DNA from 4 places in the Bradyrhizobium sp. Ken51 genome. Region 1 is predicted to be linked to each of the others. Evidence: predicted binding sites of a transcription regulator. Region 1 holds the regulator's gene; each other region holds the start of a gene.

Region 1 (3,216 bases):
CTGTAACCTCCTTCGGATCATGGCGCGACGCGCTTGATCCCGGCTTCCGGAACAACATGAAGCGGCGGGAATGACTGCGCCCGTTCAGCCGTTTTTGCCTCCGCGCCCGCGCTCGGCTAGAAGACTTGCGGAACATTCGCCCGAACGTGCCGAGCAGGAGTTTTCGCCGTGGCCTTGATGCCGGTTTCTGACGCGCTTGCCGCAGTGCTGGCGGGTGCAGAGCCGCTGCCGGAAGACATGATTTCCCTCGACGAGGCCTACCATCGCGTGCTCGCGCGTGACGTCGCGGCGCGACGTACGCAGCCGCCGCAGGCGATGTCCGCGATGGACGGCTACGCGGTGCGCGCGGCCGATGCCGCGACGATCGATTCGGAGCTCACCGTCATCGGCGAAGTCGCGGCAGGCCGACCGTTCGCGGGGACGGTCGGCGCCGGCGAGGCCGTGCGGATCTTCACCGGCGGCGTCGTTCCCGGTGGCGCGGACGCCGTCGTGATCCAGGAGGACACGGTCGCCGCCGGCAAGCGTATCACGATCAAGGAAGCCGCGATCGCCGGACGGCACATCCGTCCCGCCGGCGTCGATTTCCGCGAGGGCGACGTGCTCCTGCGCAAGGGAAGCCGTCTCACCGAGCGCGACCTCGCGCTCGCCGCCGGGATGAACCATCCGCACCTTGCCGTTTTCAGGCGTCCGAAGGTCGCGATTCTCGCCACCGGCGACGAGCTGGTGATGCCGGGCACCACGCCCGGTCACGGCCAGATCGTCTATTCCAACGGCTACGCCCTGCACGCACTCGCCCGCAGGGAGGGCGCCGAGACCATCGACCTCGGTATTGCCGCCGACACGCTGGAGGCCACCACCGCCGGCATCCGCCGCGCCCGCGAGAGCGGCGCCGACATCCTGATCACGACCGGCGGCGCATCGGTCGGCGACCACGATCTGGTCCAGCAGGCACTGAGGGACGAAGGCATCGCGATGGCGTTCTGGAAAATCGCGATGCGGCCAGGCAAGCCGATGATGCACGGTCGGCTCGGCACAATGGGTGTGATCGGCCTGCCGGGCAATCCCGTGTCGTCCTACGTGTGCGCTTTCCTGTTCCTGGTGCCTCTGATTCGCGCCCTGTCTGGCCGTTCTGTGATTCACCATCGCCGTGAAAGCGCCGTGCTCGGCCGCGACGTCGGCGCCAACGACCAGCGCGAGGACTATCTGCGCGCGCATCTGGAGGAGCGTGACGACGGCACACGCGTCGTTCTTCCCGTCAACCATCAGGATTCTTCGCTGCTTGCGAATCTCGCTGCAGCACAGGTACTTCTCGTGCGCGCTCCGTTTGCGCCGAAGGCCGAAGCCGGCACGGCTTGCGAAGTATTGCGGCTCCCCGTCTGAGCGCCTCGGCAACGCGCGTTCCGCGAACTTTGCTCTGTTCACGGTAAATTAAGCAGTTGCGGAACATGTATCGAACATATAGTGTCCGTTCATGATTTGTTTCGAGCATGTAGCGGCATATAGCCGAATTCAGCGTCTCGGAATCGGACGACATCAACCGGGGGACTTTGGTCGAGATGTTAACGCGCAAACAATACGAGCTTCTGCGGTTCATCAGTGAACGTCTGAAGGAAAGTGGCGTGCCGCCTTCCTTCGACGAGATGAAGGATGCGCTCGACCTGCGCTCGAAGTCGGGCATCCATCGCCTGATCACGGCGCTCGAGGAGCGTGGCTTCATCCGACGCCTGCCCAACCGCGCCCGTGCGATTGAAGTCATTAAGCTGCCGGAGCTCCAGGCAGCCGCAGGCAGCCGGCGCGGCTTCACGCCGAGCGTCATCGAGGGCAATCTCGGCAAGGTGCGTGCGAGCTCCAGCCTGCCGGCTGACGAGGGCGAGCGTCCCGTTGCGGTGCCGGTGATGGGCCGCATCGCGGCCGGCACGCCGATCGAGGCGTTGCAGACCCGCAGCCATACCATCAGCGTACCGCCTGACATGCTCGGCTCGGGCGAGCATTACGCGCTCGAAGTGCGCGGCGATTCCATGGTCGAGGCCGGCATTCTTGACGGCGACATGGCACTGATCCAGCGCAACGAGAGCGCCGATACCGGCGACATCGTGGTGGCGCTGATCGACGACGAGGAAGCGACGCTGAAGCGCTTCCGCCGTCGCGGTGCATCGATCGCGCTCGAGCCCGCCAACGCGGCCTATGAGGTCCGCATCCTGCCGCCCAACCGGGTGAAGATTCAGGGCAAGCTGATCGGGCTTTACCGGAAGTACTGATACCGGAAGTGCTTCATACCGGAAGTGCTTGGCGCCTCGCGCGCTTCCACCGGCATCGCCGGTCAGAGATTGGAGCGGATCATCGTCCGCTCCGGCTGGATAGTCGTTCTGGTTCTGCACAGACTATCCGGCCCCTCCTCCGGGGCTGGCTCCTCACGACGCCAACGAAACAGCACGGCTTCAAACAGCACCGCTTCGCGGCTCAAGTGTTCGAGGAAACACCGGCCAGCGATCAAGTTCGACCGCTGCAGCCAAGCCGGCAATATTCGCGCATGCGCCTCCCGAATGCATCGCAACGGGCTTTGTTCCTATTGAATTCGGGAAAGATAATGTGATCGCGGCTTGCAGAAGCCAGCCGCAGATTTGCCCATAACCAAGCAGAGCGTTCGTGCTTCCACTCTGATAGAGGCCTGCGCCTCGATAAGAGACGCGGGTAGCTATCCCAGCATGAGGAGCACCCGATGTGTGACTACAGCCTGCATGCCGTCGCGTCGCGCCCCGCCGAAGTCGGCGAGACGATCGTCACGACAAGCTTCCGCGGCACCTCGACGCGCGGCTTCGCCTCCGCAGCCGATCCGTCTGTTGCCGTCTGCCTGCTGCCAGGAACGGAGCTCGCCTTCGCCGACGACGTCCGCTACGACAATCGCTGGATCTGGACACGCACGATCAATTCCCGCGTGGGTAAGTTCGGCAAGATGGATCCGCACATTCCCGACCGCCATCATGACGCGATCGAATTCCCCGACGGTAAATATGTGCTGGTGACGCAGCTCGTCGAAGGCCAGCGCGCGACCGTGCTGCAGCTGCCGGTAACTCAGTCGGTCGCCGAGCGCGAGCACAAGGTGCAGATTATCGCCGACCGGCAGCCGACCGTCACGCACCTGCCGATCGGCTGACACAGCCGCCTCCGGCTACGAGGTCGGGGGTCAGGATTGAATTGCCATCGCCGGCCGCGGCC
Region 2 (3,216 bases), on a different contig from region 1:
CTCGGCGTAGCCTTGGCGGAGCCGGGACCGGGCGATCCAGTACTCCGAGACGGTACGGCTGACCAGAGGGGCCGCGGCGTACTGGATGCCCCGGTCAAGCCGGGGCATGACAGTGGAAAGGGAGGAGAGAGGTGCGCGCTTCTGACCCGCCCCGATCACCAAAACGGCAATGATTATCGCGCCTTACCATCACATAAAGGGCGTATTCGCGCCCGAAGAGTCCAGTGGAGTTCCGGACGCCGATAGGCCCGGACACATTGCCTGGCGCGGTTTTTCGCTTAAGTAACAACCGTTCGCGCCCCGATTGGATTGTTTCGTGCTCACAACGCCTCATCTTGCGCCAAGTCTGCGTCCAAATGAGCTGCGCCCAAATGAGCTGCGCTCAGCGGAGCGGCGCGCAAGTCATCCGCGCTCTGCCGGCCGCTGGGTCATGGTGGCCCTTTTCGGGCTGGTCTTGGCGTGGGCGGCGGAGCCCGCGGCGGCGCAAGGCAAGCTCGAGGCGCAATACGAGGCGACGCTGGCGGGCATTCCGGTCGGCAAGGGCGCCTGGAACATCGACATCCAGGACGACGTGTTCGCGGCCGCGGCCTCCGGCGGCACCTCGGGGCTTTTGAAATCGTTCGCGGGCGGGTCCGGCACCGGCGCCTCGCAGGGCCGCGTGGTCAACGGCGCGCTGGTCGCGACCGGCTACCAGGCCTCCACCACCACCTCGAAGAAGACCGAAGAGATCCGCATCACGCTCGACAAGGGCAATGTGAAGGATTTTGCCATCCTGCCGGAGCCGCCGGTCGATCCAGACCGCATCGTCGTCACCGACGCGCATCGCCGCGGCGTCTGGGATCCGATGACGGCCTCGCTGGTGCGCGTATCCGGCACCGGCGACGTGCTGTCGGCGGACGCCTGCCACGGCAGCGCCGCCGTGTTCGACGGCCGCATGCGCTACGAGCTCAAGCTCGATTTCAAGCGCATGGAAAACGTCAAGGCGGAAAAGGGCTATCACGGCCAGGTCGTGGTCTGCTCGCTGTATTTCGTGCCCATCGCCGGCTACATCCCCGACCGTCCGGTGATCAAATATCTCGCCGCCCAGCGCAACATCGAGGTCGCGTTCGCGCCGATCGCCGGCACGCGCATCCTGGTCCCGTTCTGGCTGAAAGTGCCGACCCCGCTCGGGCCGGCCATGCTGGAAGCCACCAGCTTCATCACCACGGCGCAGCCGCCCAGGGTGGCGAAGACTCAGTAGGGCTGGCGTCCCGCGCCGAACTCCCCTTTTTGGCAAAATAAACACGAATGATTTCAACGACATGCCTACTGTGCATGGGGTTGTTTTCGCGCTTTTTGTGGGGGCGAGGACGGGAATCCATTTGACTCCTCCCCGATTCTGATTCGACTCCGCGCCGTCCCCAGCTTTAACGAATCCGCCACCGAAACGTCGCTTGTGCGGCGGGCCAAAACTCCATCTAGTGCGAACCCAATAAGCCTCCCGCGACATCTTGCGTGAACGGAACAGGACTCAAGGGGGAGTCAGCGATTCGGCCGCGATTCGTTCTCAACTCGTTCCGAAGCTTAAAGCCAACGGGAAAAGCGTCGCAAAGTGAGACAGTTGCGCGGGATCTGGGGAGGGGCGCCGCATTCTCCGCTGTCATGCCCCGGCTTGACCGGGGCATCCAGTACGCCGCGCCCTCTCGGTTTGATCTGCGCCGCCTCTGGAATACTGGATCGCCCGGTCGAGCCGGGCGATGACAGCAGTGTGTGAGGCCAGCCCTTCGCGCCACCGCCCCAAAACAGCACTGACATTCGCCCCAATCGCCATTACCTAATCCCCCAGATGCCTTTTTCCTCCTCCCCCTTCGCTTCCGATCGGCTTCCCGGCGCCGGCGTCACTGCGGTGCTTGGTCCCACCAACACCGGCAAGACCCATCTCGCCATTGAGCGGATGCTCGCGCATCCCTCCGGCATGATCGGGCTGCCGCTGCGCCTGCTGGCGCGCGAGGTCTACAACAAGATCGCCGCGCGGGTCGGCCCCGATGCCGTCGCGCTGGTGACCGGCGAGGAGAAGATCAAGCCGAAATCGCCGCGCTACTGGGTCTCGACCGTCGAGGCGATGCCGCGCGATCTCGACGTCTCGTTCCTCGCCGTCGACGAGGTGCAGATTGCATCTGATCTGGAACGCGGCCACGTCTTCACCGATCGCATCCTCAACCGCCGCGGCCGCGACGAGACGCTGCTGCTGGGCGCTGCGACCATGCGACCGATCATCGAGCGGCTGCTGCCGGGCGTTTCCATGATCACGCGGCCGCGGCTGTCGCAGCTGGAATTCGCCGGCGACCGCAAGATCACGCGGCAGCCGCGCCGCACCGCCATCGTCGCCTTCTCGGCCGACGAGGTCTACGCCATCGCCGAGCTGATCCGCCGCCAGCATGGCGGCGCCGCCGTGGTGCTGGGCTCACTGTCGCCGCGCACCCGCAACGCGCAGGTCGCGATGTTCCAGAACGGCGAGGTCGATTACCTCGTCGCCACCGACGCCGTCGGCATGGGCCTCAATCTCGACGTCGACCACGTCGCCTTTGCCTCCGACCGCAAGTTCGACGGCTACCAGTTCCGCCGCCTGACGCCGTCCGAATTCGGCCAGATCGCCGGCCGCGCCGGCCGCGCCACCCGCAACGGCACCTTCGGCACCACCGGCCGCTGCGCGCCGTTCGAGCCCGAACTCGTCAATGCGCTGCAGAACCACACCTTCGATCCCGTGAAGGTTTTGCAATGGCGCAATTCGAAGCTGGATTTTGCCTCCCTCGGCGCGCTCCAGGTCTCGCTGAACCTGGCCCCCGGTCACGAGGCGCTGACGCGCGCGCCCATCGCCGAGGACATGCGCGTGCTCGACCACGCCGCCCGCGACGCCGAGGTGCGCGATGTCGCACATGGCAAGGACGCGGTGGAACGGCTGTGGGAGGCCTGCCAGGTCCCGGATTATCGAAAGCTGTCGCCGGCCGCCCACGCCGAGCTGGTGACGACGCTGTACGGCTTCCTGATGCGGAAGGGATGCATCCCCGACGCCTGGTTCAGGACCCAGATCGACCAGGCCGACCGCGTCGACGGCGATATCGACACGCTGTCGGCCCGGATCGCGCAGATTCGCACCTGGACCTTCGTCGCCAACCGCCCCGACTGGCTGAAAGACCCGGAACGATGGCAGGGGATCGCCCGCGAGGTCGAAAATAA
Region 3 (3,216 bases), on a different contig from region 1:
GATCTCGGTCCGGCCGTTCAGGCGGTTTCGCGCCCGATCGCCTTCAGCTCCCGATCGATGCGCCGGCCGCCCGGCGGCGGCGCGAGGCCTCTCCCGTGGTTCTCCGGCCATGAACAGAGTTCCTGGACCGGGCAGCGGCGTCTTCGGCGCGCGGCGGCATGTGCCTTGCTTGGCCCGATGAGGCTAAGGAACATGGGCGCATCATGCTGGGCATTCCCCGCCGCTATTCTCATTTCGTGTTCGGAATCATCCAGTCCGGACTGACCTCGCTGGTCGCCGCGGGCATCGCCAGCCTTCCCGCAGGGAACGCGCTGGAGTTCCTCGCGCACTGGATGGTGTCGTGGCTGATCGCATGGGCGGCGATGCTGCCGATCGTGCTGCTCGCAGCGCCGGCGATCCGCGCCTTCTCGCTGCGGCTGACCCAGGAGGAGGGCGGTTCGCAAACCGGCCGGCCGGCATGAAAGTCGGCATGAAAACCGGCATGAAAAAACCCCGCTTGGAGAGCCAAGCGGGGAAAAGGTTATTGGAGGCTGAGGTGCTGGGCTGCAACACCATAGCCGGACGACCCTAGCCGGCTCAGCTTACGACAGCCTGACAGGGCGACGGCGGCAGCGAAGGCCCAGAGCTCGGGGCCGCACACTGACCCTGCACCGGTCCCAATTTCGACATCCGTTCGCACAACTCAGGACACAACCGCAGGCGAGATTTCGCAGCGACGGTGCTGCCATGGGGGAAACGTGGCGTGCCGGCAACGGGGTGGCATCATGGACAACGTAGAGCGGTCATTCGCCGCCGCGACGGCGGCTGGCTTCGTAGTGCTGGTGATCGGCATCGGGTTGCTGGTTCTGCTGTAGGCCGTGTTGGCTGCCGGGACACGGCGCGGGTCGAAAGGCCCATGCGCGCCTTTCAAAAACACGAAAACAACCCCATGCACAGTAGCCCGCCTACAAATTCCATCGTTCAATCAATGGCTTACTGGTAGTATTGAGATACCGTATCGGCTCGGATTCGCCTCCGCGGCCATCCGATTCCCGTGCCAATCTGCTTGAAATCAACAGGCGGCCGCTCCGGCATCGTCGCCGGAGCATTGCCGCTGGCGAACACCTCCATCGCCCCACGAGTCGCAAGCGGGCCTCGGTCAGCTCCTAAACCCTCGTCGTGGCGGCCTTATTGAAGCTTGATCGCGTCCAGCGGCAAATGGAGCTCGGCGGCACGCTCTTGGCGATCTTTCTTGCGGAACTCGTTTTCCTTGCGCTCGAACTTGATCATCTCTTCCCGCGCCGCCTCCAGCAGCGGATTGCGCCGGTTCGTATCGTGATGCGTGTTGTTCGTCATGACTGAGGTCCCCAGAGTTGCGGTCCCATCCAAGAGAAGACCGCAGGCCGCGAAAGGTTCGGTGCCGCAGGATTACGGAATTCTGACGGCGCGCGGATCATCCGTCTTTGATGCGCGTCAGACAGCACCAAAATCCGCAAAGAACATATTGCGAACCTAGAACAAATAGGGTACATTGATTTTATCGCCGCGCCGCCTCGCCAGCCGTTTGTCCCTCTAGCGAATCCTCGCCATAAGGAGCACGACCCAATGTCCACCACTGCCCTGCGTATCGTCGAAGGATCTTCCATGGACAAGAGTAAAGCTCTGGCCGCCGCGCTCTCCCAGATCGAGCGGCAGTTCGGCAAGGGCTCGGTGATGAAGCTCGGCAAGAACGACCGTTCGATGGATGTCGAGGCGGTCTCTTCGGGTTCGCTCGGGCTCGATATCGCGCTCGGGATCGGCGGCCTGCCGAAGGGACGCGTCGTGGAGATCTACGGGCCGGAATCCTCGGGCAAGACCACGCTGGCGCTGCACACGGTGGCGGAAGGGCAGAAGAAGGGCGGCATCTGCGCCTTCATCGACGCCGAGCACGCGCTCGACCCGGTCTATGCGCGCAAGCTGGGCGTCAACATCGACGAGCTCCTGATCTCGCAGCCGGACACCGGCGAGCAGGCGCTGGAAATCTGTGACACGCTGGTGCGCTCCGGCGCGGTCGACGTGCTGGTGATCGATTCGGTCGCGGCGCTGGTGCCGAAGGCCGAGCTCGAGGGTGAGATGGGCGATGCGCTGCCAGGTCTGCAGGCCCGGCTGATGAGCCAGGCGCTGCGCAAGCTGACGGCGTCCATCAACAAGTCCAACACCATGGTGATCTTCATCAACCAGATCCGCATGAAGATCGGTGTGATGTATGGCTCGCCGGAAACCACCACCGGCGGCAACGCGCTGAAATTCTATGCCTCCGTCCGCCTCGACATCCGCCGCATCGGCGCGATCAAGGAGCGCGACGAAGTGGTCGGCAACACCACCCGCGTCAAGGTCGTCAAGAACAAGCTGGCGCCGCCCTTCAAGCAGGTCGAGTTCGACATCATGTACGGCGAGGGCGTCTCCAAGATGGGCGAGATTCTCGATCTCGGCGTCAAGGCCGGCATCGTCGAGAAATCCGGCGCATGGTTCTCCTATGACAGCCAGCGCCTCGGTCAGGGCCGCGAGAATTCGAAGGCGTTCCTGAAGGCCAACCCCGACATCACCGCCAAGATCGAGACCTCGATCCGCCAGAACTCCGGCCTGATCGCCGAGCAGATTCTCGCCGGCAGCCCCGAGCGTGATGCCGACGGCGAGGAGCCGGCGGACGAGTAAGCTTCAACAGTAAAGTTTTTCGCGAGGAGCGGGCGCTGAGGACGTTGAGTTGCCGACGTCTTCGGCGCCTGTTTCGTTTTGCGTGGGGTGATGGGTTTCACTTCGCTCTACCCATCCTAAGAAGCTGAACTGACAAACGAGCGGCTGTGGCGATGGGATCGCGAGAGCCGCTCATTGGTCGCGCCCTATTCCTACTCCGCCGCTTCCGCGTAATCGCTCACCGGCGGGCACGAGCACACAAGGTTGCGGTCGCCATAGACATTGTCGACGCGGCCGACCGGGCTCCAATATTTGTCCGTGCGCGAGGTGCCCGCGGGGAAGCAGCCTTCGGCGCGGGTGTAGGCGCGCTTCCAATCGTCGTCCGCGATGTCGTGCACGGTGTGCGGGGCGTGGCGCAAGGGCGACGCCTCGATCTTGAAGCGGCCGGCTTCGACCTCGGCGATTTCCCTCCGGATCGCAATCATGGCATCGCAGAAGCGATCGAGCTCCGCCTTGGATTCCGATTCGGTCGGCTCGATCATCAGCGTGCCCGGCACCGGGAAG
Region 4 (3,216 bases), on a different contig from region 1:
TCCCCCTCATTGCTCCTCCGTCGTGACGCAGACGCACGTCACGACATGACCGGGCCTTACGAAGCCCGGGAGCTGGCCATCCTTGGGCAGACCATTCGGTCCGACTGGATCTTTCTTAGGCCTTCACTCCGCCGCAACCATTCGCGGAAGCGGAACGTAAAGCCAGTCACTGAAACAGCATAATACGGTTCTCTGCAGATTGACCACCGCTCCTGCATATTTTTCCCAAGATGCCGGAGTGTTACGGCCTCGGCACCTCTAATCGGAATCTGGCAGCGCCACCCTGGCCGAGGGGCATTTCCAGCTCCGGCAGGATCGTCTTGAGCTCGCCGTGCAATGTGTAAGGGGGATTGACGATCAAGAGCCCGGTGGAGGTGAGGGCTGCGCCGTCGGCTTGCGGCGCTACGCTGAATTCAAGCCGCAGGCATTTTCCCGGCGGCTTTGCGACGGCTGCGAGCCGCGCCACTGATTGCACCAGCGCATCAGTGGCCCGCCGGCTCTTGGCGGGATACCAGATTACATAGATACCGGTCGGCCATTTCGCGAAGGCCGCCGAGAAGGCCTCGCCGAGCTTGTCGAACTCGTCCTTGGCCTCGAACGGCGGGTCGATCAGGACGATCCCGCGCCGTTCCTTTGGCGGCACGAAAGCCGGCAGTGCCATCCAGCCGTCGAGGTCGACCACGCGGGCCTGCTCGTCGTGGCGGAGCACGCCGATCAGCGCTTTCCGCGCCTTCGGCTCGAGTTCGCAGGCGACGAGGCGGTCCTGCGGCCGCATCAGGGCGCGCGCGATCAGCGGCGAGCCCGGATAGGCCTTGAGCTCGCCCTTCGGATTGAAGGCGCGGACGATGTCGAGATAGGGCTTGGTCAGCGCCATGGCGTCGTTCGACAGCCGCGCCTGCATCAGCCGCCCAATGCCCGTCAGCCACTCGCCGCCGCGGCGTGCCTCGTCGCTTTCGAGATCGTAGAGGCCGGCGCCGGCATGGGTGTCGATGACGCGGAACGCACCCGGCTTGTCCTGGAGGTAGGTGATGATGCGTGCCAGCACGATGTGCTTGATGACATCGGCGAAGCTGCCGGCATGGAAGGCGTGGCGGTAATTCATGCAAGAGCACTACGCCACGTGACGGCTTGAGCAAAGAGGCACGACGCCTGGGCTACCCACCCCGGATCGGCGGCATTGTCACTTGGTCGCGGCGGCAGGCGCGGCGGTCGATCTCCTCGCAGGCGCGGAATTGCAGGTCCTTGCTGAGGCAGATGCGGACTTCCGATAGCCGCGTCCGGTTGCAGGTGATCGAGACGGCGGCATTGCTGAGGCCCGGATTGGCCTTGATGAAGGCCTCTTCCACCTCCGCCGGCGCCACGGTCTTGGCCTGCGATAGATCGAGATATTCGGCCGGAATCTTGATTGCAGCGCGCGCCTTCCGGATCGTCTCGAAATAACTGCGGTCGGCCAGCCCCGAGCAGGTGCCGTGCTTGTCCCACTCGTTGAAGATCAGCCCCGGCGCCGGCATCAGATCGAGCATGGAGGAGACGATGCTGCGGTTCAGCCGCGGCGACGGCCGCTGGCAATATTCCGGAAAACCGTTCTCATATTGCGGCCACAGACCGTGGACCACGAAAGCGTAGGGCCGTCCGCTGCACTGGATCTGCGAGCGGCCGCCGCGCTCCGCCGCCTCCTCGCAGAAGGAGGGCGACCACGACAGCGACAGCACATAAAAATCGAATTCGCCGGGCGTGTTCTGCCGCTTGTCCTGGGCCTTGGCGCCACCGGCCAATGCAGCCAACCCGGCTGCAAGCGTCAGCGAGATCATCAGACGGGAGAACGAATGCAATCTGGAATGAAACATGGCGACGCCCCTCAACTAGACTGTGCAGATCAGCCTAGCAGGCGATAGGAACATTTCAAGAACAAAATTCGGGCGACCGTCGTTCGGCCGCCTGACCGCTCCGATCCGGACTTCTTCGATTATTGTTTGGCGGCGCGGCAGGCCGGGTTGTAGGCCCAGTTGCGGTCGAGCCCAACCACGCACCATTCGACGCCCTGACCGTAGCCGGCGAAGCCGCCATCCTCGACGATCGAGAAGTGCACCTTGCGCATCTTGCCGTCCGTGAGCATGGCCTCGCCGGTGCAATAGCGGCGAGGAATGTTGTCGGATGCCCAGGGCCGGAACGCGGTCTCGTGAACCGCGGCGAAGCCGGTGATCTTCAATGAGGAATTCCAGAACGAGCTTTCTTTCTCCCAGAACTGGCTGGCGATCGTCGGCAGCGCCCTGTCGCATTCGGAGACATTGCCGTCATAGCGCGGCCCGCTCAGCCAGAAATTCAGCTCCAGCGGATTGGCAGCCCTGGCCTCGCCGAGCGACAGCGCCCCGAACAGGAGGCCGAGCACGGCGGCGAAGCGGAGCGATTTCAGGAAGGTCGAGGCGCGCATGGATGATCCAGACAGCATGATCTGCGAGGGTCCGACGGTGCCGCGAAGGCCGGAGGAGGTCAAGTGCAGCGCGGCAACACTTGCCGACGAGTTGACCGCAATGCTGCACTAGAGGGGCCTTCCGTTCTTTCCACCGCCGCGCTGGCACCGTAAACTGCCGCCAACCAATCGGAGTGACGGGAATGCGAATCATTGCGGCCGCGGGCCTTCTTGCCCTGGGTATGATGGCGAGCCAGTCGGCGCGCGCCGATCTGCTTCCGGTGCCTCCGTTCAAGGGCAACGACACCGGCGGCATCATCGCCTATTCGATGGCAACCCAGACCGATGCGCGGCAGGTCGCGGTCGATCACTGCGCGCGCTACGGCAAGGTCGCCAAATTCCTGGCGGTGCAGGCCTATGAGGGCGGCTACATCTCGTTCTCCTGCCGCTGGGTGCCCTATGGCGCCGCCGAGCAGCCGATCCGCACGCTCTACTGAGGCGCTTTCGCAACGCCGCTATCTCGCAGCCGGGAGCTTCCCACATGACGCGCAAACTCGCTTTGCTCGGCTCTGCACTTTGCTTCGTCTTGTCGGCAGGCAGCGCTCGCGCTGAAGACCTGCCGGTGCGCAAGGCGGGCCTGTGGGAATTGAAGATGGTCAGGACCGGCACGCCCGTGCCCGAGATGACCATGCAGCACTGCACCGACGAGACCGTCGACAAGGAGATGAACAACAACGTCTCGCCGATGGCCAAGCAGATCTGCGCCAAGCAGGACATCAAGAAGACCGCGACTGGCTATGTCAGCG

Evidence for each region. Region 1 encodes LexA, which represses DNA repair genes until DNA is damaged. Its sites were predicted from a motif close to TGTTCNNNNTGTGTTCNG; they were not measured.
Region 2: the regulator LexA is predicted to act here: its motif matches at 1,542-1,559, upstream of AC0L27_RS21325 (helicase-related protein).
Region 3: the regulator LexA is predicted to act here: its motif matches at 1,493-1,510, upstream of recA (recombinase RecA).
Region 4: the regulator LexA is predicted to act here: its motif matches at 1,894-1,911, upstream of AC0L27_RS10175 (ribonuclease T2).

What each region holds. Positions count from the first base shown of each region.
Region 1 covers NZ_JBVVPB010000034.1:51,076-54,291, forward strand. Annotated here, with positions in the region: gene AC0L27_RS34840 (molybdopterin molybdotransferase MoeA) at 169-1,380, shown strand; gene lexA (transcriptional repressor LexA) at 1,557-2,258, shown strand; gene AC0L27_RS34850 (hypothetical protein) at 2,720-3,154, shown strand.
Region 2 covers NZ_JBVVPB010000012.1:166,933-170,148, forward strand. Annotated here, with positions in the region: gene AC0L27_RS21320 (DUF3108 domain-containing protein) at 431-1,240, shown strand; gene AC0L27_RS21325 (helicase-related protein) at 1,826-3,216, shown strand, end outside.
Region 3 covers NZ_JBVVPB010000006.1:68,391-71,606, forward strand. Annotated here, with positions in the region: gene AC0L27_RS13015 (DUF2798 domain-containing protein) at 204-461, shown strand; gene AC0L27_RS13020 (hypothetical protein) at 1,168-1,335, opposite strand; gene recA (recombinase RecA) at 1,585-2,673, shown strand; gene gcvP (aminomethyl-transferring glycine dehydrogenase) at 2,865-3,216, opposite strand, start outside.
Region 4 covers NZ_JBVVPB010000004.1:175,565-178,780, forward strand. Annotated here, with positions in the region: gene AC0L27_RS10170 (23S rRNA (adenine(2030)-N(6))-methyltransferase RlmJ) at 242-1,102, opposite strand; gene AC0L27_RS10175 (ribonuclease T2) at 1,155-1,847, opposite strand; gene AC0L27_RS10180 (hypothetical protein) at 1,967-2,431, opposite strand; gene AC0L27_RS10185 (hypothetical protein) at 2,614-2,907, shown strand; gene AC0L27_RS10190 (DUF3617 domain-containing protein) at 2,952-3,216, shown strand, end outside.